DNA from 2 places in the Rahnella sp. Larv3_ips genome. Region 1 is predicted to be linked to the other one. Evidence: predicted binding sites of a transcription regulator. Region 1 holds the regulator's gene; the other holds the start of a gene.
What was found. Region 1 encodes PurR, which represses purine synthesis genes. Its sites were predicted from a motif close to CANGCAAACGTTTGCNTG; they were not measured.
Positions count from the first base shown of each region.

Region 1 (7,436 bases):
GAGCGCACGGCTGAACTGTTCTGCGAGCTGGTAAACCGCTGGAAGCGCCTGGGCGGCTGGCCGCTGGCCATCAGCGCCGAAGAGCAGGAAGACGAAACCGCATCAGAAGAACATCAGCAGTAAGCGGTTGACGTGAAGGAATACGCTGACGGACAAACAGGCCGGACGCATAAAAAACAAAAAGAGCGACGCAATGTCGCTCTTTTTATTGTCATCAGCTGCCCTGAAGGCCGCCAATTCCCGCTGCTGATTACTCTTCAGATTCAGAAGATTTGTATTTCTCAGCGGTTTCTTTGATCAGCTGTTGCAGTTCGCCACGCTGATACATTTCAATCACGATGTCACAACCGCCGACCAGTTCACCATCAACCCACAGCTGCGGGAAGGTAGGCCAGTTAGCAAATTTTGGCATCTCTGCGCGGATATCCGGGTTCTGCAGGATATCGACGTAAGCGAAACGTTCACCACAGGCAGACAATGCCTGAACTGCTTGTGCAGAAAAACCGCAGCTTGGCAGTTTTGGCGAGCCTTTCATGTACAGCAGAATCGGGTTTTCAGAAACTTGCTTCTGAATTTTTTCAATTGTTGGAGTGGTCATTTCTTGCTTCCTCAAGCCGGTACAGGCTGTCACGGTCATTACTCTTCACGCGCAGCACAAAAAAGTGCTGAATCACATTGCCCTCTATTGTAACGATGGCAGCTATCAGATAAAAACGCCATTTTTTGCAGGGTCTTTCGCAATACTGACATTTTATTTCACTATTTTAAGTGCCTGCGTGCGGGCTCACTAAAATAAAGATTCATCGAGAATAACATTTTTGGCGATGACATTAACCAGGGATTTGCATTTCGCCATGGTTTAACACAAATATTAACCTACTGAAAAACGGTCATTTTATTCACTAAAAATGGCGTTTATTTCGACGTTTTAAAAGCTATTAACTTTTTCTCACAATATGATCTAGAATCGATGCAATTCGTGCTGTTTTGTCTGGTTCTTTTAGGCAATACTCTGACATCTCTGATGTTTAACCTAACCACCTATGGTAACGAAGCTATGCGCTTACTGTTCACGCTTTTTGTGCTGCTCTTTACCCAGCTGTTTCTGAATATTGCTCATGCGTCACCGCAGAGTCGTGTTTCTGCCGATCAGCGAAAGAGTCATGTTAATCAGGTTGCCCCTGAGGAACGTCGAAAGCGAAAAACGGTTGCAGCGAAAACCACTAAAAAAACCAAAGTGGCACCGGTGAAAGAACAACAGAGTCAGGAAAAAAATGCCAGGAAGAGAGTCAAAAGCACCGAACTGGTGACGCGAAAGGCCTCTTCTGTCAAAACAGTTAAAACGACGCGAGCTGAAAGTAAGGCCGAGAGTAAGAAAGAAAAAACACTCAAAACCACCAGAGCTGAAACCAAAGCAGATAAGAAAAGTAAAACCCGGGCTTTGGCGAAAAACGCCACTGTAAAGACCAGCAAGAAAGAAGCGTATGGCCGACACCGAAAAGGCAAGAAATTAGCCGAAGAAGACAGCAAGCCCATTACGTTAAGCGCGACCCACAAGAAACGTTATCAGCATGCTCAGCAAACGGCGATGACCAAGCTGATGCATCAGGTCGGCAAACCTTATCGCTGGGGTGGTACCTCACCCAATACCGGTTTCGATTGCAGTGGTTTAGTGTATTACGCGTACAAAGATCTGATTCGTATCAAAATGCCACGCACCGCTAACGAGATGTACCACCTGCGCGATGCCGCACCGGTGAAACGCGGTGAACTGGAGTCCGGCGATCTGGTCTTCTTTAGAATTAATAACCGCGGTGCCGCGGACCATGTCGGGGTATACGTCGGTAACGGCAAGTTTATTCAGTCTCCGCGTACCGGTGAAGACATCAAAATTACCTCACTGGGCGACGATTACTGGCAAGATCATTATGTAGGTGCACGTCGGGTAATGACCCCAAAAACGATCCGATAATAAGCAGTTCGTTAAATTTGAAGTTCCGCTAATCATCACTGAATAGCATTTAACGAAGCGTTTGTGCAGGGAAGAATGTCGGCGAAAAGGGTCAGTGTGCAAAAATTGAAAAGGGCGATCCCTGTATAAGGGTTCGCCCTTTTTGTTGCCCGATGACAGAGCTTTTAGTTCATCACTGCGGTGAAGCTGAAAGCGATAATCATAAGCAACGCGCAAACGGTGGTAATCAACGACAATTTCAGATTACTGTCCATAAAACCCCCTTACGGATCAATTGTGGCGTTTCATTAAGCCACATAAAATGTGTGCCAACGCATTTTCTCATACTTCATCGCTAAAATCCCGCGTTGATTCATGCGCGATATTCCACAATAACACTTCCACTTTGCTGCATTATAAGAGAAAATTGTCGGTTACCACGCCTGTGTGCCGGTCGATTTCACCCGAGAGCGTTTTGCGCCTCACTCTGACGAATCCACCCAACGATTTCACTGCCTTTTTAAAAGCCCGCAGTGAAATCCACGCAAGCAAACGATTAACATAATGCTAACGTGCTGAAACACGTGAGTTCAGGAGTCATTGTTTACATGGCAACGATTAAAGATGTCGCTAAGCGCGCTGGCGTTTCCACCACAACCGTGTCGCACGTCATCAATAAAACACGTTTCGTCGCCGAAGACACCAAAACCGCGGTTCTGCTGGCTATCAAAGAGCTTCACTACTCGCCAAGCGCCGTTGCGCGCAGCCTGAAGGTCAATAACACCAAAACCATTGGCCTGCTGGCGACCTCAAGTGAAGCGCCCTACTTTGCCGAAGTCATTGAAGCCGTTGAAAACAGCTGTTTCTCCAAAGGCTACACGCTGATTTTGTGTAACTCGCATAATAATCTGGAGAAACAGCAGGCCTATCTGCAAATGCTGGCGCAAAAACGCGTCGACGGCTTGCTGGTAATGTGCGCGGAATATCCGGATGAACTGCTGAATATGCTGGAAGAATACCGCTCCATTCCGATGGTCGTCATGGACTGGGGCGAGGCGCGCAAAAACTTCACTGACAGCATTATCGATAACGCCTTCGAAGGCGGTTATATGGCCGGTCGTTATCTGATTGAACGCGGGCATCGTGATATTGGCGTGATCCCAGGGCAACTGGCACGTAATACCGGTGGTGGTCGTTTCCAGGGTTTCGTCAAGGCGCTGAACGAAGCTAACATTCCTCTGCGCGAAGAGTGGGTGGTTCAGGGTGATTTCGAACCGGAATCGGGTTATCAGGCGATGCACAAAATCCTGATGCAGAAACAGCGCCCTACTGCTGTTTTCTGTGGCGGTGATGTGATGGCGATGGGGGCTATCTGTGCCGCAGATGAGCTCGGTTTACGCGTACCGCAGGATATTTCGGTGATCGGATATGACAATGTGCGAAATGCGCGTTATTTCTCTCCGGCGTTAACCACTGTGCATCAGCCGAAAGAGCGTCTGGGCGAAATGGCGTTTACCATGCTGCTGGACAGAATTATCAGTAAACGTGAAGAATCACAGACCATTGAGGTTCATCCCAAACTGGTCGAGCGCCGTTCAGTAGCCGACGGCCCTTTCCGCGATTATCGCCGTTAACAAAAATCTGACGCCTGCCTGTGCAGGCGTTTTTTCTCGTCCCGGTCAATACTGGCTTCCGGTATCAGCAGCGTTTAAGCAGCGACGATGAGGGTATTGACTCCTGGCAGGCCAATGCGGGCGTAAGAGTTACGTTCTGACCAAACATTTATAACACCAGTAAACATCCGCCTCCCGGAGAGGTGGATGTTTATTTTCTAATCCCGTAACCATTCCTGATTCATCGTTTCTGTATCGCCCATGTATTCCAGCAGCCAGGCCAGCGAAGGAGAGGAGTTACTCTGATCCCACGTCAGGCAACACGGGCTGTCAGGGAAGGTATTCTCCAGCGCCAGAACCTGTAATTTTTGCTGTTCAATCTGATGACTCACGCGATGAACCGGCATCATCCCTACGCATAAACCTTCGCTCAGACACTCCAGCGCGCAAGTCCAGTCAGGCACGACCAGGCGCCGCTGATTATCCAGCGTCCAGGTATCACGTTTGGGTAAGGTGCGCGAAGTATCCTCCAGACACAGCGCCGGATAAGGCCGCAGTTGATCATCGTTCAGCGCGCCGGAGAGCTGCGCAAGCGGATGCTGAGGGCTGACGACACAGTGCCAGTCCATAAAACCCATATCGCGAAAACTGAAACGCCCGCCCACCGGCACCGCCCGCGTCGCGCCAATTGCCACGTCTGCGCGGCCATCGACCAGCGCATCCCAGACGCCGTTAAATACTTCGGAATGAATGATAAGTTCCGTATCGGGGAAATGACGGTAGAAATCGAGCACCAGCCGCCGCGTTCTGGCGGGTTTCACAATTCGGTCTACCGCCACCCGCAGCTCGCCACGCCAGCCGTTTGCGACCTGCTGGCACTGCCGACGCGTAGCTATCATTTTTTTTGTCAGAATCCGTGCTTCATCAACGAAAACTTTTCCGGCAGGCGTCAGCACCACGTCACGGTGACGCCGTTCAAACAAAGGAACAGCCAGCCAGTTCTCCAGCTGACGAACGGTATAGCTGATGGCAGAAGGCACACGGTGAAGATCCTGCGCTGCTGCGCTGAAACTACCGGTACGTGCTACCGCATCAACCACTTCAAGGGCGTATTCTGACCACATCACTTAGCCTTCAATATTTTTCACAGCAGATTGCAAATATTAGCGTTTCACAAGACTGTTATCAAAGCGTTAAACTCTGCATCCCAACTGTTTTCTGCATCACATCATCTGCAATACATAAATTAACGAGACAATAATGAAACCCTCCTTTGGATTTATGCTCTATCTCGCCGGATTGAGCATGCTCGGCTTTTTAGCCACAGATATGTATCTTCCCGCCTTCAGCGCGATGCAAATCAGCCTGATGACCAGTCCGGGCATGATCAGCGCCAGCCTGAGTATTTTCCTCGGCGGTTTCGCGATCGGGCAACTGCTCTGGGGCCCCCTCTCCGACCGCATTGGCCGTAAACCGGTGCTGATTATCGGCCTGACGCTGTTTGCCATTGGCTGTCTGGGTATTTTGTGGGTGGAAAATGTGCGTGCGCTGCTGGCGCTGCGTTTCTTACAGGCCGTTGGTGTGTGTGCCGCCGCAGTCACATGGCAGGCGATCGTCGTTGACCGTTTCTCACCGGATGTGGCAAAAAAAACCTTCGCCAGCATCATGCCGCTGGTCGCACTCTCGCCGGCTCTGGCACCGCTGCTCGGCGCATGGGTACTGAATCACTTTGACTGGGAAGCGATTTTCGCTCTGCTGACAGGGGTCACGGTGATCCTCCTTATCACCACGTTGACCTTGCGTGATAAAAAACACGCAGAACATCCGCCCGAAAATAAAGCCGGTTTTGGTACTTTGCTCACTTCCCGTATTTACACGGGTAATGTGATGATTTACGCCGCCTGCTCTGCGGGTTTTTTCGCATGGCTGACCGGTTCACCGTTCATTTTGAGTGATATGGGTTACACACCGGCGGTTATTGGCCTGAGCTACGTACCGCAGACCATTGCGTTCCTGCTGGGGGGTTTTGGTTGCCGGTTAATGATCAGCAAAATGGATGGCAACAAAATTCTGCCATTTTTATTAGCAGGTTATTGCCTGAGCGTTGTCTGGCTGTTTGTTATTGCCATGTTCACTGATGCCGGTTTAGTGAGTCTGTTGATTCCGTTCTGTTTGATGGCTTTGGTGAATGGTGCAATCTATCCAATTGTCGTCGCAAATGCATTAATGCCATTTCCTGCTAATACAGGCAAAGCCGCCGCGCTGCAGAATACCCTGCAGTTAGGGCTATGTTTTATTGCCAGTCTGATGGTTTCCGCATTTATTGCGCAACCTCTTATGGCGACAGTTACCACCATGCTGTCTACACTCATCTTGGTAGTTTTAGGTCGCTGGTTGTCACAACGACAAACAAAACGCCAGGCAGACAGCGAAGAGTCCTGTCAGCAGACTGAAGCACGCTCTACTCACTGATCGCAATAATGACCTTGAGTTACAATCACTTAAAGGTCATTAGTTCTCAAGTCGATTAACTATTGAGAATGCATGCAGGCGAGCCTATACTCAATAAAACCTCTAAAAATAACACTTTTACAAAATCTTTATTACAAGCTTTTGTGTGCTACGCGGATCGCGTCACACTATTATTTCAAGGATGATTGACCTGTAAACCTGTTGGTTTGCAGGGGTTCCTCTAAATTTCCTCTGTTGGTGTCGAATATCGGACGGGGCGCTGAGTCGTCTGTTCTCATAAAGACCTGCACAAATAGCCTTTGCTTTTCCCGGCAGGTTAATAAGTCAGAAGAGAAAGTGATGGAGAAGCTATGAGTTCATCGTGTATTGAAGACCAAAGCATTCAGGATAATCAGTGGTATCGGATCGTCAGCGAAATGTTATCTTCCGCCGACATCCAGATTAATGGTAATCGCCCTTTTGACCTTAAAGTAAAAAACACTGACTTCTTCAAGCGTGTTTTGCAGGAAGGTTCTCTGGGTTTGGGTGAAAGTTATATGGATGGCTGGTGGGAGTGTGAACGTCTGGATATCTTTTTCCAGCGCGTTTTGCGAGCCGGTTTAGAAGATAAACTTCCCCACCATTTTAAAGACACATTACGCATCGCAGCAGCACGTCTCACCAATTTGCAATCCCGTAAACGCGCGTGGATTGTCGGTAAAGAGCATTACGATCTGGGCAATGATTTATTCACTCTCATGCTCGATCCCTATATGCAATATTCCTGCGGCTACTGGAAAGAAGCCACCACCCTGGAGCAGGCGCAGGAAGCGAAACTCAAAATGATCTGCGACAAACTGCAATTAAAACCGGGTCTGCGTTTGCTCGATATTGGTTGCGGCTGGGGCGGATTATCTGAATATGCAGCGCGCCATTATGGGGTCAGCGTAGTGGGTGTGACCATTTCCGCTGAACAGCAAAAGCTCGCACAGGCACGTTGTGAGGGGCTGGATGTCACGATTCTGTTGAAGGATTACCGCGACCTGAACGATCAGTTTGACCGCATTGTGTCGGTTGGGATGTTTGAGCATGTTGGGCCGAAGAATTATCAGACCTATTTCAATGTCGTGAAGCGCAACATCAAGCCTGACGGCATATTCCTGCTGCATACCATCGGCTCAAATAAAACCGACCTGAGCGTGGATCCGTGGATCGACAAATATATCTTCCCGAATGGTTGTCTGCCTTCGATTCAACAGATTGCGCACACCAGTGAATCCCTGTTCGTGATGGAAGACTGGCACAATATCGGTGCAGATTACGACCGAACGTTGATGGCGTGGCATGAACGTTTCCAGATTCACTGGCCGGAATTGGCAGAGCGCTACGGCGATCGCTTTCACAGGATGTTCACCTATTAC
Region 1 is NZ_MJIB01000004.1:1,320,239-1,327,674, forward strand. It holds gene rnt (ribonuclease T) at 1-123, shown strand, start outside; gene ED901_RS08395 (Grx4 family monothiol glutaredoxin) at 251-598, opposite strand; gene ED901_RS08400 (C40 family peptidase) at 1,058-1,972, shown strand; gene ED901_RS08405 (YnhF family membrane protein) at 2,137-2,226, opposite strand; gene purR (HTH-type transcriptional repressor PurR) at 2,560-3,585, shown strand; gene punR (DNA-binding transcriptional activator PunR) at 3,783-4,688, opposite strand; gene punC (purine nucleoside transporter PunC) at 4,825-6,036, shown strand; gene cfa (cyclopropane fatty acyl phospholipid synthase) at 6,387-7,436, shown strand, end outside.

Region 2 (7,436 bases), on a different contig from region 1:
GAGAAACGTCATCAGGGGTGATCCCGTGACAATTTTTATCAATTAACAGGATATTGACGGTCATTAAACCCGCAGACTCACCAGTTTTTTATCCACAGTCTCTGGCTGTTATGGTTTAATGAGCGACAATTTATGGTCTGTTCCTGCGAACAACCCTTCTGTGATGCGGCGTGTGAGGTTTTTTATCACGCCCGACACAGACATTTTTGGGTAGGTTTCAGGGGACTTGTTACTGCATGAACAGCGGACTGGCTTTGGCCGGGTTCAAACAGAAAGGTTATCGATGAGCTGGATTGAACGAATTCTTAGTAAGAGCACTGACTCGCAAACCCGTAAGGCAAGCATTCCTGAGGGCGTCTGGACTAAATGTGACAGCTGCGGACAGGTACTTTACCGCGCCGAGCTCGAGCGCAACCTCATGGTTTGCCCTAAGTGCGACCACCATATGCGTATGTCTGCGCGTATGCGTCTGTCCACTTTCATGGACGAGGGCAGTGAGGTTGAATTAGGTAGCGAGCTTGAGCCTAAAGATGTTCTGAAGTTTAAAGATTCCAAAAAATACAAAGATCGTCTGGTTGCTGCACAAAAAGAAACCAACGAAAAAGACGCGATGGTTGTTATGAAAGGCACGCTGTTTGGTATGCCGATCGTAGTGGCGTCGTTCGAGTTTGCGTTCATGGGCGGTTCCATGGCGTCAGTGGTCGGGGCTCGTTTCGTCCGTGCCGTTGAACAGGCCATGGAAGATAACTGCCCGCTGGTGTGTTTCTCAGCCAGTGGCGGCGCACGTATGCAGGAAGCGCTGATGTCGCTGATGCAGATGGCGAAAACCAGTGCGGCGTTGGCGAAATTGCAGGAACGCGGCTTGCCGTACATTTCTGTGCTGACTGACCCGACCATGGGCGGCGTTTCTGCCAGCCTGGCGATGCTGGGTGATATCAACGTGGCTGAGCCAAAAGCCCTGATTGGTTTTGCCGGCCCGCGCGTTATCGAGCAGACCGTACGTGAAAAACTGCCTGCTGGTTTCCAGCGCAGTGAATTCCTGATTGAGAAAGGCGCGATCGATATGATCGTCCGTCGCCCGGATCTGCGTGCCAAGTTGGGCAGCGTTCTGGCGAAGCTCACCGGACAACCTGAGCCACGTGTGGCTGAGGTGCCGGCTGCGGTCAACGGTTCTGCCGCTGACAATCATCAGGATGCCTGATCGATCAGAGTAAAAGCCGGTCAGTTGTTCAGGGCGGCCACTCATCGTTGTGCCGCCCAAGCTGTCGCCGTCAAGCTGTTATCGCTCAGGACTGGCAGGCCGTGCTTTTACTCTTTCAGCAGTATCTGAAAAAGAGGGCATTGCCTGCTGTCACAGTCTGGTGATGTAGTGTCGAAGTGAACCTAATGCAGGTTGAACGGGGCTCATGCAAAATCAACTTATCCCTCAAGCCACGTCGCCTTTGGCCACGTGGCTTTATTATCTCGAACATCTCCATTCTCAGGCGATTGAACTCGGCCTTAGCCGCGTCAGCGCAGTCGCCACCAAACTCGATTTACTGACACCTGCGCCGCTGGTCTTTACCGTGGCCGGTACCAATGGCAAAGGCACCACCTGCGCCACGCTGGAATCGATTCTGATGGCGGCGGGTTACCGTGTCGGTGTTTACAGTTCTCCTCATCTGGTGCGATACACCGAGCGCGTGCGTATTCAGGGCGACGAGTTACCCGAAGCGGCACACTGCGCCTCTTTCGCGCAGCTGGAAGCCGGGCGCGGCGATATCTCACTGACCTATTTCGAGTACGGCACTTTATCTGCTTTGCAGCTGTTTAAGCAGGCTAAGCTGGATGTGGTGATCCTCGAAGTCGGGCTGGGCGGTCGTCTGGATGCCACCAATATTGTTGATGCCACGGTTGCCGTGGTGACCAGCATCGCGCTGGATCACACGGACTGGCTGGGGTCAGACCGCGAAAGCATTGGCCGCGAAAAGGCCGGTATTTTCCGTTCGGGTAAACCGGCGGTGGTCGGTGAGCCGGATATGCCGCAGTCGATTGCGGATGTGGCGCAGGAAAAAAATGCCGATCTCTGCCGTCGTGACAGCCAGTGGCATTTTACCGCCGGTTCTGACAGCTGGCGCTGGGCGGCGTTGCAGGAAGGGGCGGAAACCACCGTTCTGGAGGCTCTGCCGTTGCCAAACGTTCCCTTAGCCAATGCTGCGACGGCACTGGCAGCCCTGCATTATTCGCCGCTGGAGATCCCGGCTGAGGCGTTGCACAGTGGCCTGACGCGTGCGGCGCTGCCGGGACGATTCCAGACCGTGAGCGAATCACCGCGCCTGATCCTCGACGTGGCGCATAACCCTCACGCTGCTGCCTATCTGGCCGGGCGTTTGGCTGAACAGCCACGCCATGGCGGGAAAGTACGGGCCGTTGTCGGCATGTTGTCAGATAAAGATATTGCCGGTACGCTGGCGTGTCTGTCCCCGCAGGTGGATGAATGGTATTGCGCGCCGCTTGAAGGCCCGCGCGGTGCCAGCGCTGAAGAACTGACGGCGCATCTGCCCGCGGCGCGTCAGTTTACGGATGTGGAGTCAGCCTGGAAGCAGGCCATGCAGGAGGCGGCTCCTCAGGATATTGTGATCGTCTGCGGTTCGTTTCATACCGTCGCTCACGTAATGGATGCTTTAGATACGGGGAAAACCAGTGGCAAGTAAGTTTCAAAATCGCCTGGTCGGTACGGTCATTCTGGTGGCGCTGGGCGTCATCATTTTGCCCGGATTACTCGACGGCAAGAAAAAACATTACGAAGACGAATTTGCGTCGATCCCATTGGTGCCAAAAGCGGGTGATGTCGAGGAGCAGGATTCGGTACCGCCGGTGACGCAGTCGCTGCCTGCTCAGGTGCCTGAAGGCGCAGATCAGTCGATGCATGGCGCACCGGAATCTGACAATTCCGCGACCAACACCACGGCTGCCAATCGTGGCGCGGTGGCACCGGGGAATACCACGGTAGAAACGCCACCGGCAACGACGCTGCCAGAGCAGAAAAAAACGGTGCAAACTACGCGTACCGAACCTGCGAAGCAGAAACCGGTTGAGCAAAAGCCAGTGGTTCAGAAGCCTAAGACGATCGAACCTAAACCGATGGTCGAAGCACCGCCTGTCGTCAAACAGAAACCGGTTGAACAGCCTAAACCGGCAGAGCAACCGAAAGCCGCAGAACAGCCGAAGCCGGCGCAGGAAGAAAAAGCACCAGCGGGGCAGTCGTATGTTGTGCAGCTGGGGGCGTTGAAAAATGCGGCCAAAGCCAATGAGATCGTGGCGAATCTGCGACTCTCCGGTTTCCGTGCCTACACGGTTCCGTCAACGCCGGTACAGGGGCAGATAACGCGCCTCTACGTCGGGCCGGATGCCTCCAGGCAGAAGCTCGAAGCCTCGTTGCCGCAGTTGCAACAGCTCAGCGGATTAGGCGGCCAGGTCCGGGCTTACTCTGCACACTGACGTGACTCCTCCCCTTTGCCGGGGAGGGAACTGATAAAACATAAAAAATACCAGGGAGGGCACAAGCGATTTGTGCCCTTTTTCTATAAGATCCTCAGGTTGGGTTTTTATAGGGTTATGCTGCGATTGAGGTTTTTTTAATCGCTATTATTAATTTGTCTGACCGGCAGATTTCCCCTACGCAAACGTTTTCTTTTTCTGTTAGAATTCGCAGCGATTTGGATGCCGGGGTAGACGTGACTGGATTAGACACTGGAATAGTTAATGGTCTGGATTGATTACGTCATCATTGCGGTTATCGGATTTTCTGCATTAGTCAGTTTGATTCGTGGCTTTGTTCGTGAGGCTTTATCACTGGTAACCTGGGCTTGCGCCTTCTTCGTTGCCAGTCATTATTACCCTTACCTCGCCATCTACTTCACGCGTTTCGAAGATGAGTTAGTTCGAAACGGGATCGCAATTGCCATCTTGTTCATCGCGACGTTGATCGTAGGTGCAATTGTCAACTATGTGATTGGTTCGCTGGTGGAAAGAACCGGATTGTCCGGCACAGACAGGGTGTTAGGTGTGTGCTTCGGCGCGCTGCGCGGGGTGTTGATTGTCTCCGCGATGCTGTTCTTCCTGGATACTTTTACCGGCTTCTCACAAAGTGAAGACTGGAAGCAATCCCAGTTGATCCCACAGTTCAGTTATATCATCAGGTGGTTCTTTGACTACCTGCAGAGCACGTCGAGTTTCTTGCCAAAACATCTTTAGTTTTGGCAGCGCTGAAGAGGAAAAGACAACATGTGCGGTATTGTCGGTATCGCCGGTTTCATGCCGGTAAACCAGTCGATTTATGACGCGTTAACGGTGTTACAACACCGTGGGCAGGATGCCGCAGGCATCGTCACCATTGATGCCAATAATAACTTCCGTTTACGGAAAGCGAATGGCCTGGTGAAGGATGTTTTCGAAGCCCGCCATATGCAACGCTTGCAAGGCAACATGGGCATCGGCCATGTTCGCTACCCAACGGCTGGCAGTTCCAGCGCTTCAGAAGCTCAACCTTTTTACGTCAACTCTCCGTTCGGCATCACCCTGGCCCATAACGGTAACCTGACCAATGCCCATGAACTGAGAAGCAATCTGTTCGAAGGCCAGCGTCGCCATGTCAACACGACTTCTGATTCTGAAGTCCTGCTGAATATCCTGGCCAGCGAGCTGGATCGTTTCCAGCATTATCCGCTCGAAGCTGACAACATTTTCGCTGCCGTGTCGGCGGTGAACCTGAAAATCCGTGGTGCTTATGCCTGCGTGGCGATGATCATCGGCCACGGCATGTTGGCCTTCCGTGACCCGCACGGCATCCGCCCGCTGGTGATCGGCAAACGTACGCTGGAAGATGGCCGCAATGAGTACATGGTGGCGTCTGAGAGCGTGGCGTTAGATACACTGGGCTTTGAGTTCCTGCGTGATGTGGCGCCGGGCGAAGCGGTGTACATCACCGAAAAAGGCCAGCTGTTCACCCGCATGTGTGCTGAGAATCCGCAGTACAATCCGTGCCTGTTCGAGTACGTGTATTTCGCACGTCCTGACTCGTTTATCGACAAAATTTCCGTCTACAGCGCCCGTGTTCGTATGGGTGAAAAGCTGGGCGCGAAAATTGCCCGTGAATGGGAAGATCTGGATATCGACGTGGTGATCCCTATCCCGGAAACCTCATGTGATATCGCGCTGGAAATCGCGCGCATCCTTGATAAACCGTACCGTCAGGGTTTTGTGAAAAACCGTTATGTTGGCCGTACATTTATCATGCCGGGTCAGCAGGAACGCCGTAAATCTGTGCGTCGCAAACTCAATGCTAACCGCGCGGAGTTTCGTGATAAGAACGTGTTGCTGGTGGATGATTCCATCGTGCGCGGCACCACGTCTCAGCAAATCGTTGAGATGGCACGTGAAGCGGGGGCAAGACGTGTGTATCTGGCTTCAGCGGCACCGGAAATTCGTTTCCCGAACGTCTACGGCATCGATATGCCAAGTGCCAACGAACTGATTGCGCATGGCCGTGAAGTCAGCGAAATCAACCAAATCATCGGTGCCGATGCCTTGATCTTCCAGGACCTGAGCGATTTGATCGCCGCAGTGAAAGAAGACAACAGCGATATCGAGAAATTTGAGTGTTCAGTATTCGATGGTATTTACGTCACGAAAGACGTTGACCAGAATTACCTGGAATACCTCGAAGCCCTGCGCAACGACGACGCTCAGGCGTTACGTGGTCAGCAGGAAGCTGAAAACCTCGAGATGCACAACGAAGGCTGATAAGCGCGTTGCTGGCATGATACAAAGCGCGCCCCTCCTGTGAACACACAGGTCGGGCGCGTTTTTTTATGCCTGAATGTATGTCAGTATTAGCACCGTCCGGGTTCATTCTTCTAAGGCAGTGTTCATGAAACGACTTATTGTCGGTATTTCAGGCGCCAGCGGCGCAATTTACGGTGTCCGGTTGTTGCAGGTGTTAAAAAGCGTACCGGATGTCGAAACCCATCTGGTGATGAGTAATGCCGCACGGCAGACGCTGACTCTGGAAACCGATCTGACGCTGCGCGACGTGCAGGCCATGGCCGATGTGGTTCATGATTCCCGCGATATCGCCGCCAGTATTTCTTCCGGATCTTTTAAAACCGCCGGAATGGTGATTTTACCCTGTTCGATCAAAACCTTGTCCGGCATTGTTAACAGCTATACCGATGGATTACTGACCCGCGCGGCAGACGTGGTGCTTAAAGAAAGCCGCCGTCTGGTGCTCTGTGTCCGCGAAACGCCGCTGCATCTTGGCCACCTGCGCCTGATGACTCAGGCCGCTGAGCTCGGAGCCATCATCATGCCGCCAGTTCCGGCGTTCTATCATCGCCCGGCGTCGGTGGAAGATATCATCGATCAGACCGTTAACCGCGTCATCGATCAGTTCGATATTGAGTTGCCGGAAGACCTGTTTGTTCGATGGCAGGGCAGCCACTGAGTTTTCTCCCCCCTCTACGCACTTATTTCTAGCATTTCACTAACAATGCACCAACGCTGATCACAATTTGATTCATTCTGGTGCATTGTTAACGAGCGCTTACGCTATCCTTTCCTCAGACCTCTGAATACTTTCATATTCCTGATGATTTTTTGACCGGTTTTCACTCTCTTAACGGGGAAATTGCCCTCGCTAAGAAACGGCACGAAACGTGCATGAGAGAATCTGGCAAAAAAGCCATTTGCATCGTTCAGCAAACTATAAAAAGACGTTCATTCACGCACACGCAACCACAACAGATGAATAATCACTGAGGCTAATGTATGAAAAAGTTGTTCAAGGTTCTTCCGCTGGTTTTGGTCTTAGCCAGCGCAGGTAGTGCGTTCGCTGCCGCACCTAAAGCAATTAATATCGGTACTGATCCGACGTATGCCCCATTTGAATCAAAGGATTCCAGCGGCAAGCTGGTAGGTTTTGATATCGATCTCGCAAATGAAATGTGTAAACGCGCTGCAATTAAATGCACGTATGTCGAAAGTGATTTCGACGCACTGATCCCTTCCCTGAAAGCCAAAAAAATTGATGCGATCATTTCCTCATTGTCCATCACTGAAAAACGCCAGCAGGAAATTGATTTCACTGAGAAATTGTACGCTGCCAACGCCCGTCTGATCGCGCCTAAAGGCTCCAAAGTTCTGCCTGAACTGGACGCGCTGAAAGGCAAAAACGTCGGTGTATTGCAGGGTTCCACTCAGGAAGCCTATGCCAACGCCATGTGGCAGCCAAAAGGCATCAACGTTGTGGCTTACCAGAATCAGGATCTGATTTATGCGGATCTGGCTTCAGGCCGTCTTGATGCTGCGTTCCAGGACGAAGTGGCGGGCAGCGAAGGCTTCCTGAAACAGTCTGCAGGTAAAGAATACGCGTTCGCGGGTCCGTCTGTTAAAGACGA
Region 2 is NZ_MJIB01000021.1:1,095,555-1,102,990, forward strand. It holds gene ED901_RS24635 (DedA family protein) at 1-21, shown strand, start outside; gene accD (acetyl-CoA carboxylase, carboxyltransferase subunit beta) at 284-1,201, shown strand; gene folC (bifunctional tetrahydrofolate synthase/dihydrofolate synthase) at 1,407-2,693, shown strand; gene dedD (cell division protein DedD) at 2,683-3,480, shown strand; gene cvpA (colicin V production protein) at 3,745-4,236, shown strand; gene purF (amidophosphoribosyltransferase) at 4,267-5,784, shown strand; gene ED901_RS24665 (UbiX family flavin prenyltransferase) at 5,912-6,484, shown strand; gene argT (lysine/arginine/ornithine ABC transporter substrate-binding protein ArgT) at 6,808-7,436, shown strand, end outside.
Region 2: cvpA (colicin V production protein) is a predicted target of PurR. The motif match lies at 3,659-3,676, and genes of this name have one in related genera.